2 regions of the Amycolatopsis sp. 505 genome follow, and region 2 is predicted to be linked to the other one. Evidence: riboswitches for the same ligand, from Rfam matches in the RefSeq annotation. Region 2 holds a riboswitch; the other holds the start of a gene.
The links. Region 2 has a riboswitch for S-adenosylmethionine ahead of H5965_RS44770 (aminotransferase class V-fold PLP-dependent enzyme). Riboswitches for the same ligand answer to the same signal wherever they lie in the genome.

Region 1 (4,168 bases), on a different contig from region 2:
GCCCGGGCTCCCGGCGCGGTCATCGCCTGGCCCGGCGGCTGGGTGGGCGGTCTCCTGGCCGCCACCGTCCTGGCGGTGCTGGCGCTCGCGGTCCGGCACCGGAAGGTGCGGGTGCTGATGGCCGTGCTCGTCGCCGGTGCGCTGCTGGTGTTCGTGCCGGTCCGGGTGGTGGCGCCGACGTGGCCGCCGCGGAACTGGGCGATGGTCGAGTGCGACGTCGGCCAAGGCGACGCGGTCGTGCTGGCGACCGCCGAGCCGGGGCGCGCGGTCGTCGTCGATGCCGGGCCCGAGCCGGGGCCGGTCGACGAGTGCCTGCACCGGCTGGCGGTCGACCGGGTTCCGCTGCTGGTGCTGAGCCACCTGCACGCCGACCACATCGGCGGCCTCGCCTCGGTCTTCGACGGTCGCGCGGTCGGTGCGATCGCCGTCGGCCCCGGGCGGTCGCCGGGGTGGGCGTGGCGCCAGGTCGCCGCCGAGGCCGGTCGGCGGGCAGTGCCGCTGGTCGAGCTGAGCCCGGGGGAGCGGCTGGACTGGCCGGGCCTGGCGCTCGACGTCCTCGGTCCCCGTTATGTACCGGCGCGGCAAGACGGGCCGCAGGACGGCACGACGATCAACAACAGCTCGGTGGTGCTCCGAGCGGAAACCACGGCCGGGCGGGTCCTGCTGACCGGCGACGTCGAACTGGCCGCGCAGGCGGACCTGCTGGCCGACATCGGAGATCTGAAGGCGGAGGTGCTGAAGGTGCCCCATCACGGCAGCCGTTACTCGCTGCCGTCGTTCCTCGCGGCGGTGGCCCCGCGGGTGGCGTTGGTCAGCGTGGGGGCGGGAAACACGTACGGCCACCCCAGCAAGTCCACAGTGGACACGCTGGTGGCGCTCGGCGCGCGAGTCACCCGCACCGATTTGGACGGCGACACCGCGGTGGTCACCGGAACGGCGATAGTCCGGCGAGGCGAGCCGCGCGGCCCGCCGCGCCGCTGAGTGCCGGGGCGGGCCCGAAGCCCGCCCCGGCCGGAGCTCAGTAGCCGAGGGCCTCGTTCACGGCCGCGGCCGAGGGCGGCAGGGTGGCCTTGGGGCCGACGTGGTTCTCGATCGCGTCGAGGGTCTTGAGGCCGTCGCCGGTGATCAGCAGGACCGTCTCGGCGTCCGGGTCCAGCTTGCCCGTCTCGACCAGCTTCTTCGCCGTGGCGACGGTGACCCCGCCCGCCGTCTCGGTGAAGATGCCTTCGGTGCGGGCGAGCAGGCGGATGCCCTCGACGACCTCTTCGTCGGAGACGTCCTCGATCGCGCCGCCGGTGCGGTTGACGATGTCGAGCACGTACGGGCCGTCGGCCGGGTTGCCGATCGCCAGCGAACGGGCGATCGTGTCCGGCTTCACCGGCTGGACCACGTCGTGGCCCTCGCGGAACGCGGCCGAGACCGGCGAGCAGCCGGTGGCCTGCGCGCCGAACACCTTGTACGGGCTGGCGTCCACGAGACCGAGCTGACCCAGCTCGCGGAAACCCTTGTCCACCTTGGTCAGCTGCGAACCGGAGGCGATCGGGACGACGATCTGCGGCGGGATGCGCCAGCCGAGCTGCTCGGCGACCTCGAAGGCCAGCGTCTTCGAGCCCTCCGAGTAGTACGGCCGGACGTTCACGTTGACGAACGCCCACTTCGGGTGCTCGCCGGCGAGCTCGGTGGCGAGGCGGTTGACGTCGTCGTAATTGCCGTCGATGGCGAGGAGGTCACCGTCGTACACCGCGGTGGTGAGGATCTTGGCGCGCTCGAGGGTCTTCGGGATCAGCACGACCGACCGCCAGCCGGCGCGGGCCGCGGCGGCGGCCGTCGCGTTGGCCAGGTTGCCGGTCGACGGACACGCGAGCACCTCGAACCCGAACTCGCGGGCGGCGGCCAGCGCGACGGCGACGACGCGGTCCTTGAACGAGTGCGTCGGGTTGCCGGTGTCGTCCTTGACCCACACGCGCTTGAGGCCGAGCGCCTTGGCGAGGCGGTCGGCGCGGACCAGCCGCGTCGCGCCCGGTTCGGTGTTCGGGATCTCTTCGACGTTGGACGGAACCGGAAGGAGCTTCTTGTAGCGCCAGATGTTCTTGGGGCCGGCCTCGATGTCCTCGCGGCGGACGCGGCCGAAGTCGTAGGCGACCTCGAGCGGCGAGAAGTCTTCGGCGGAGACGAACTCCGGGGCGAGCGGCTGCCGGTGGCCCTCTTCCTTCGACACCAGTTCGACGGCGGGACCGAGATCCGGGGTCTTCGTGGTGGAGGTCGTGCCGAGGGTGGCGGTCATCGCGAGGTTCCTTTCCTCATCTGCCCCGCCGAAGCGGGCCGGAATTGGCACCGTGGTCGTCAGCTACCCCGCGATCGCGGGATGACGGGCTGTACGCCGGTTGCCGGGGCTTCGTCGGGCCGTTCCCTCTGCCCCTCTGGATGAGCGGTATTCGGTTGTCGGTGCCGCGCACGCCGGATCGTCCGGGGCGGGCTGCCTCGGCTACACCGTACGACATCGCGCTCGCGCCGTGCCACGGTGGCCGCCCGACATCACCGGAGCGGGGGCATCGGAGCGCAAGTGAGAGGATTCCCGGGTGACCGCGCAAGCCACCGCCCCGACCCCGCTGCAGCTGGTGCTGGGGGAGGAAGAACTGCTGATCGAGCGGGCCGTCCGCGAGACGCTCGCCGCCGCCCGCGCGACGGACCCCACCGCGGAGCTGACCCGCGTCCGGGTGTCCGATCTCACAGCGCCCGAGCTGGCCGAACTGGTCAGCCCGTCGCTGTTCAGCGAGGGCCGGGTGATCGTCCTCGAGTCGGCGCAGGACATCTCGCAGGAGCTGGCCGACGCCGTCGCGAGCTACCTGAAGGACCCGGCGGACGGGGTCGTGCTCGTCGTCGTGCACACCGGCGGTGGCCGCAGCAAGGCCGGCAAGTCGCTCCCGGCCGCGCTGAAGAAGGCCGGCGCCGAGGTCACCGAGTGCCCGAAGCTGACCAAACCGGCCGAGCGGGAGCAGTTCGTGCGCCACGAGGTGCGCCGGGTGGGCGGCAAGATCGACCCGGCCGGGGTGGCCGCCCTCCTCGACGCCGTCGGCTCCGACCTGCGGGAACTCTCCTCGGCGGCGACGCAGCTGGTCGCGGACACGGGCGGGACCGTCGACGCCGACGCGGTCCGCCGCTACCACCGCGGCCGCGCCGACGTCACCGGGTTCGCGGTCGCGGAGAAGGCCGTCAGCGGGGACCGCTCGGCGGCGCTGGAGTCGCTGCGCTGGGCGATGCAGCTGGGTGTCCCGCACGTCCTGGTCGCGGACGCGCTGGCCGACGCGGTCCGCACGATCGCCCGGGTCTCCGGCGCGGGCCGGGGCAACCCGAACCAGCTGGCGGGCGAGCTCGGCATGCCGCCGTGGAAGATCCGCAAGGCGCAGGGCCAGTCCCGCGGCTGGAACCCGGACGGCCTGGCGACGGCGATGCGCGTGGTCGCGCGGCTGAACGCCGAGGTCAAGGGCGCGGCGGCGGACCCGGGCTACGCGCTGGAGCGAGCGGTCCTCGAGGTGGCCGCGGCCAAGGGGTGACATGAAGAAGGCCCCGGCCGAAGCCGGGGCCTTCCCAGAAATCAACCAGCTCAGAGCGCGTTGACGCGCTTGGCGAGCGCCGACTTCTTGTTGGCGGCCTGGTTGGCGTGGATGACGCCCTTCGAGACGGCCTTGTCCAGCTTCTGGGCGGCGTCGCGCTGCAGCTCGACGGCCTTGGCCTTGTCGCCGGCCTCGGCGGCTTCGCGGACCTTGCGGATCGCGGTCTTCACCGAGGACCGGATCGCCTGGTTGCGCTGACGCGCCTTCTCGTTCGTCGTGATGCGCTTGATCTGCGACTTGATGTTGGCCATAGGGCAACTCCTGTTTCACTCGGTGAGATCGCCGCCGCGCTGAAGTGGCCCCGGTGAAACCGGGTTTCCTCCATGACGGAATGCCGCACGGGCAGCGAGCGACCACTCTAACAGCCGGGCCGCGGGCGTCCGGAGCCGGGAGTACGGTGGACGGCGGTAGTGCCTAGGGTTCCGTCGCCGGTCCGCGCTTCCAGCTCGACACAACCAGGACCGGTGGGCCTGGTCCGAGCGGCACCATCGGCGGGCCCGGACGGCCGGTCGTTCATCTGACGGGGCAAAAGCCTGGAGGACCCGGCTTTCGCG
Region 2 (4,168 bases):
GCCACCAGCACGATCAGCGCGAACCCCAGCGCGGCCAGCGGGAACCAGGACCGCCGTGAACACCCCATCGGGTCAGGGTATCGAGCGCGGGCTTCCCCGCAGCAGGGCGATGAAGGCGGCGGCGAGCAGGATCATCGCCGAGGCCAGCATGCCCGCCGTGTCCGCCGAGAGCACCACGGCGACCAGGGCGAATGCCACCGTCGTCAGCAGGACGAACCGGCTGCGTTCGCAGGCGGCGAGCAGCAGCAGGCCGAGGGTGGCCAGGAGCGGGCCGCGCAGGCCGTCGCCGAGGCGGAACTGCCAGGACCCGACCAGGTCGAGCAGCGGGACGGCGAGCAGCGCGGCGATCGTGCCGAGGACGAACCACCCCACCCGGCCCGGCCGCCGGGCGAACGCGTACCAGACGGCGGTGCCGAGGACGGCCACGCCGAGCGTGACCAGCCATACCGGCCCGGCCGGGAGGCTGCTGTCCCCGACGTGGAAGTCCAGCGGCCACCGCTGCGCGCGGCTGTACTCGGTCGCGCCGGGCGGGACCGCCGGTGCGAGGAGGAGGTTCGCGGACTCGCTTTCGGCCCGGCTCCGGCGCCACAGCAGCTGCACGACGACCGAGCCGAGCTGCGCGAACCCCAGCAGTGCCAGCGGAAACCAGAAACGCGGCCCTCTCCCCATCGGCCCAGGCTGGCGTTCAGCAGAACGGCGGCAGCTCGCGCGGGTCGCCGACCGGGGCCCAGCGGCCGTCCACCTTCGCGTACTCCCAGCGAGCTCCGCGGGCGACGATCTGCCGCAGGGCGAGGAGCACGCGGTCGACGTGTTCCTCCGTGCTGCCGAGGCCGAGGCTGACGCGGACCGCCTGCTGCCCGTCGCCGCCGGTGCGGCCGATCAGGCGCTTGGCCGCGATGTGGGCGCAGAAGGCGCCGTCGCGGACGCCGATGCCGTACTCGGCGGACAGGACCGCGGCGAGCCAGCCGGGGTCGAAGCCGTCGACGACGAAGCTGACCGTGCCGACCCGGTCGACCGGCGCGTCGAACAGCCGCAGCTCGGCGCAGCCCGGGATGCTCTCGAGGCCCTTGCGGAGCCGGGCGAGCAGGGCCTGCTCGTGGTCTTCGATCGCGGCCCAGTTTTCGCCGAGGGTCTCGCACGCGACGCCGAGCGCGTACACGCCGACGGTGTTGGGCGAGCCGGCTTCGTGGCGCTCCGGGCCGGTGTTCCAGACGACGGCGTCTTCGGTGACGAGCTTGGTCGCACCGCCGCCGGCGAGGTACGGGCGGGCCGCGCGCAGCCAGTCGGCACGCCCGATCAGCGCGCCCGCACCGAAGGGCGCGTACAGCTTGTGGCCGGACAGCGCGACGTAGTCGACGTCGAGTTCCTTGAGCGAGATCCGGCGGTGCGGGGCCAGCTGGGCGGCGTCGAGGGCGATGCGGGCGCCGTGTTTCCGCGCCACGGCCGCGATTTCCGCCACCGGGAGCAGCTCACCGGTCACATTGGACGCCCCGGTGACGACGACCAGCCGCGGGCCCTGCGGGGCTTCGGCGAGTGCTTCGTCCACAGCGGACACCGCGGCGAGGCGGGTGCGCGGCGTCGGGATCCGCCGGACGTTCGGGCCGTGCCACGGCAGCAGCGCGGCGTGGTGCTCGGTGTCGAAGACAACCACCGTGGTGTGCCGGGGAAGGCTGCGGGCGAGGAGGTTGAAGGAGTCGGTGGTGTTGCGGGTGAAGACGACGGTGTCGGTACGCCGCGCGTCGACGAAGCGGCGCAGGACGTCGCGGGTGCGCTCGTAGAGCTTGGTGGAGACCTGCGACGCGAAGCCGGCGCCGCGGTGGACGCTGGCGTACCAGGGCAGGAACTCGTCGACCTTCGCGCGGACGGCGTCGAGGCAGGGTGCGCTCGCGGCGTGGTCGAGGTTGGCGTAGCCGATGTCCCCGCCGGTCACCAGCGGAACCCGCAGCGACGCCCCGGCGACGGCGGGAACGGCAGGGGCTTCGAGCTGGGTGCGGTCGATGGCGAGAGTCATCGGGGTGCCTCCTCGGCGATCCGGGGGACCCCGGCGAGGGGCCCGCGCTTGCCCGTCGCACGGCGCGACCGGCCCGGTCTTCACCCGGGGCACCCCACCGCGGTAGGAGGGTTGCCGGCCAGCAAGCCGGGGCTTCGCGCTGGCACTCATGACCTGGTTCGAAAGGTAACCGAGAGCGCGCCCGGGCGCCAACCCCCGTCGCACATTCTGAGACGCCGGTCACAGAGCGTGCTCAGCGACCGGATTCGCCCTTCCAGCGGGCCAGGCGGCCGGCCCGGTCGACGGCGCGCAGCCGGCGTTCGACCGCGTCGCGGACCGCGCTCGTCGTGACGACCAGGAGCTGGTCGTTCTCCTGCAACCGGCTGGTCTTCTGCGGGGTGAACCCGGCGCCGTCGCGGACGACCAGGCTGATCGTCGCCCCGACCGGCAGCCGCAGCTCGGACAGGTACACGCCGTGCATCTTCGACCCCGGCTGGATGCGGACCTGCAGCAGTTCGGCGCCGAGCTCGTCCAGCGGCGCGGAGTCGACCTCGATCTCGTGCGCTTCGGACTTCTTGGCCAGCCCGAGCGTGCGCGCGAGCGGGCCGAGCGTCGCCCCCTGGACCAGCGTCAGCACGATGACCAGCACGAACACCGCGTCGACCAGCCGCTGCGCGCCCGGCAGGCCCTGCGACAACGGGATCATGGCGAGCACGATCGGCACCGCGCCGCGCAGCCCGGCCCACGACAGGAACACCTGTTCCCGCCACGGCAGGCGGAACGGCAGCATCGACAGCACCACCGAGACCGGCCGCGCCAGCAGCAGCACCACCGCGCCCGCGACCAGGCCCGGCACGATCGCGTCGAGCAGCCGGCCCGGCGAGGCGAACAGCCCGAGCAGCACGAACAGCCCGATCTGGGCCAGCCACCCCAGGCCCTCGGCGAACGAGAGCGTGTCCGACCGGTGCGGCAGCCGCGAATTGCCGAGCACCAGCGCGGCGACGTAGGTGGCGAGCAGCCCGGACGCGTGCAGCAGCTGCCCGGACGAGTAGGCGACGACGCACACCGCGACCGTGGCCAGCGGGTAGAGGCCGGTCGCCGGCAGCGCGGCCCGGCGCAGCGCGATCCCGCCGAGCCAGCCGAAGGCGAGGCCGATGACCAGGCCCGCCGTCAGCTCGTAGACCACCAGCAGCGGCAGCGTCCAGTCCACAGTGGTGCCTTCGGCCAGGACCACGACGGCGATGTAGGCCGGTGCGTCGTTGATCCCCGACTCGAGTTCGAGCGCGCCGGTGAGCCGTTTGCCGATCCCGGCCGTGCGCAGCACCGAGAACACCGCGGCCGCGTCGGTCGAGGCGAGCACCGCGCCCCACAGCAGCGCCAGCCGCCAGTCGAGGCCCAGCAGCCAGTGCAGGGCCGCGCCGGTGGCCGCAACGCTCACCACGACGGCCACTGTGGACAGTGCGATCCCGCGGCCCAGCGCGGGTTTCACCGCCGACCACCGGGTGGTCAGCCCGCCTTCGGCGAGGATCATGACGAGGGCGGCGAGGCCGAGCGACTGGGTCAGGCCGGGGTTGTCGAACCGGATGCCGAAGCCGGCTTCGCCCAGCAGGACGCCGATCCCCAGGTACAGCAGCAGCGAGGGCAGGCCGAGCCGGATCGACACGCGCACGGCCAGCACGGACGCGAGGAGGACGACGCCGCCGACGCCGAGCAGCACGGGAAGCTGGTCCATGCCCGCCTCCTCCCGAGTGCCGTGGGGCTCTCAGAATAGTGAGGCACGTGGATTAACTCGTTCGTGTACCGCTGCCCGGCGCCGGACACCCGGTGTGTTAAGGCGCCGCAACACCACTGAGCGCGTCGAGATCGACACCGAGCGCGGCGAACGGCTCCCCCGCTGCCGGCAGCACCTTGACCGCGCGGTGACCGTCCCGGGCCACCCAGCCGGCGTCGACCGCCCGCTCGAGCAGCGCGGCGGGCAGGGCGCCGGCGAGGTGGTCGCGGCGCTCCGTCCAATCCAGACAGTCACGCAGCAGCGGCCGCCGCCCGGCCGCGACGGGGACACCGAGATCCGCCAGGACGTCGCGGCCGCGCGGGGTCAGCGCCAGCCCGGCGGCGGTGTCGACCAGGCCGGTGGCGAGCATGCCCTCGCGGAGGGCGACGCCGAGCTCGCCGGCGAGG

Region 1: linked by a shared signal. The riboswitch ahead of thrC (threonine synthase) and the one ahead of H5965_RS44770 (aminotransferase class V-fold PLP-dependent enzyme) in region 2 are both predicted to bind S-adenosylmethionine.

Annotation. Positions count from the first base shown of each region.
Region 1 covers NZ_JACKQP010000006.1:357,678-361,845, forward strand. Annotated here, with positions in the region: gene H5965_RS23570 (ComEC/Rec2 family competence protein) at 1-981, shown strand, start outside; gene thrC (threonine synthase) at 1,019-2,284, opposite strand; SAM riboswitch class I at 2,298-2,431, opposite strand; gene holA (DNA polymerase III subunit delta) at 2,580-3,554, shown strand; gene rpsT (30S ribosomal protein S20) at 3,605-3,865, opposite strand.
Region 2 covers NZ_JACKQP010000020.1:83,306-87,473, forward strand. Annotated here, with positions in the region: gene H5965_RS44760 (hypothetical protein) at 1-68, opposite strand, end outside; gene H5965_RS44765 (hypothetical protein) at 73-669, opposite strand; gene H5965_RS44770 (aminotransferase class V-fold PLP-dependent enzyme) at 686-2,011, opposite strand; SAM riboswitch class IV at 2,051-2,165, opposite strand; gene H5965_RS44775 (potassium/proton antiporter) at 2,244-3,722, opposite strand; gene H5965_RS44780 (metalloregulator ArsR/SmtB family transcription factor) at 3,820-4,168, opposite strand, start outside.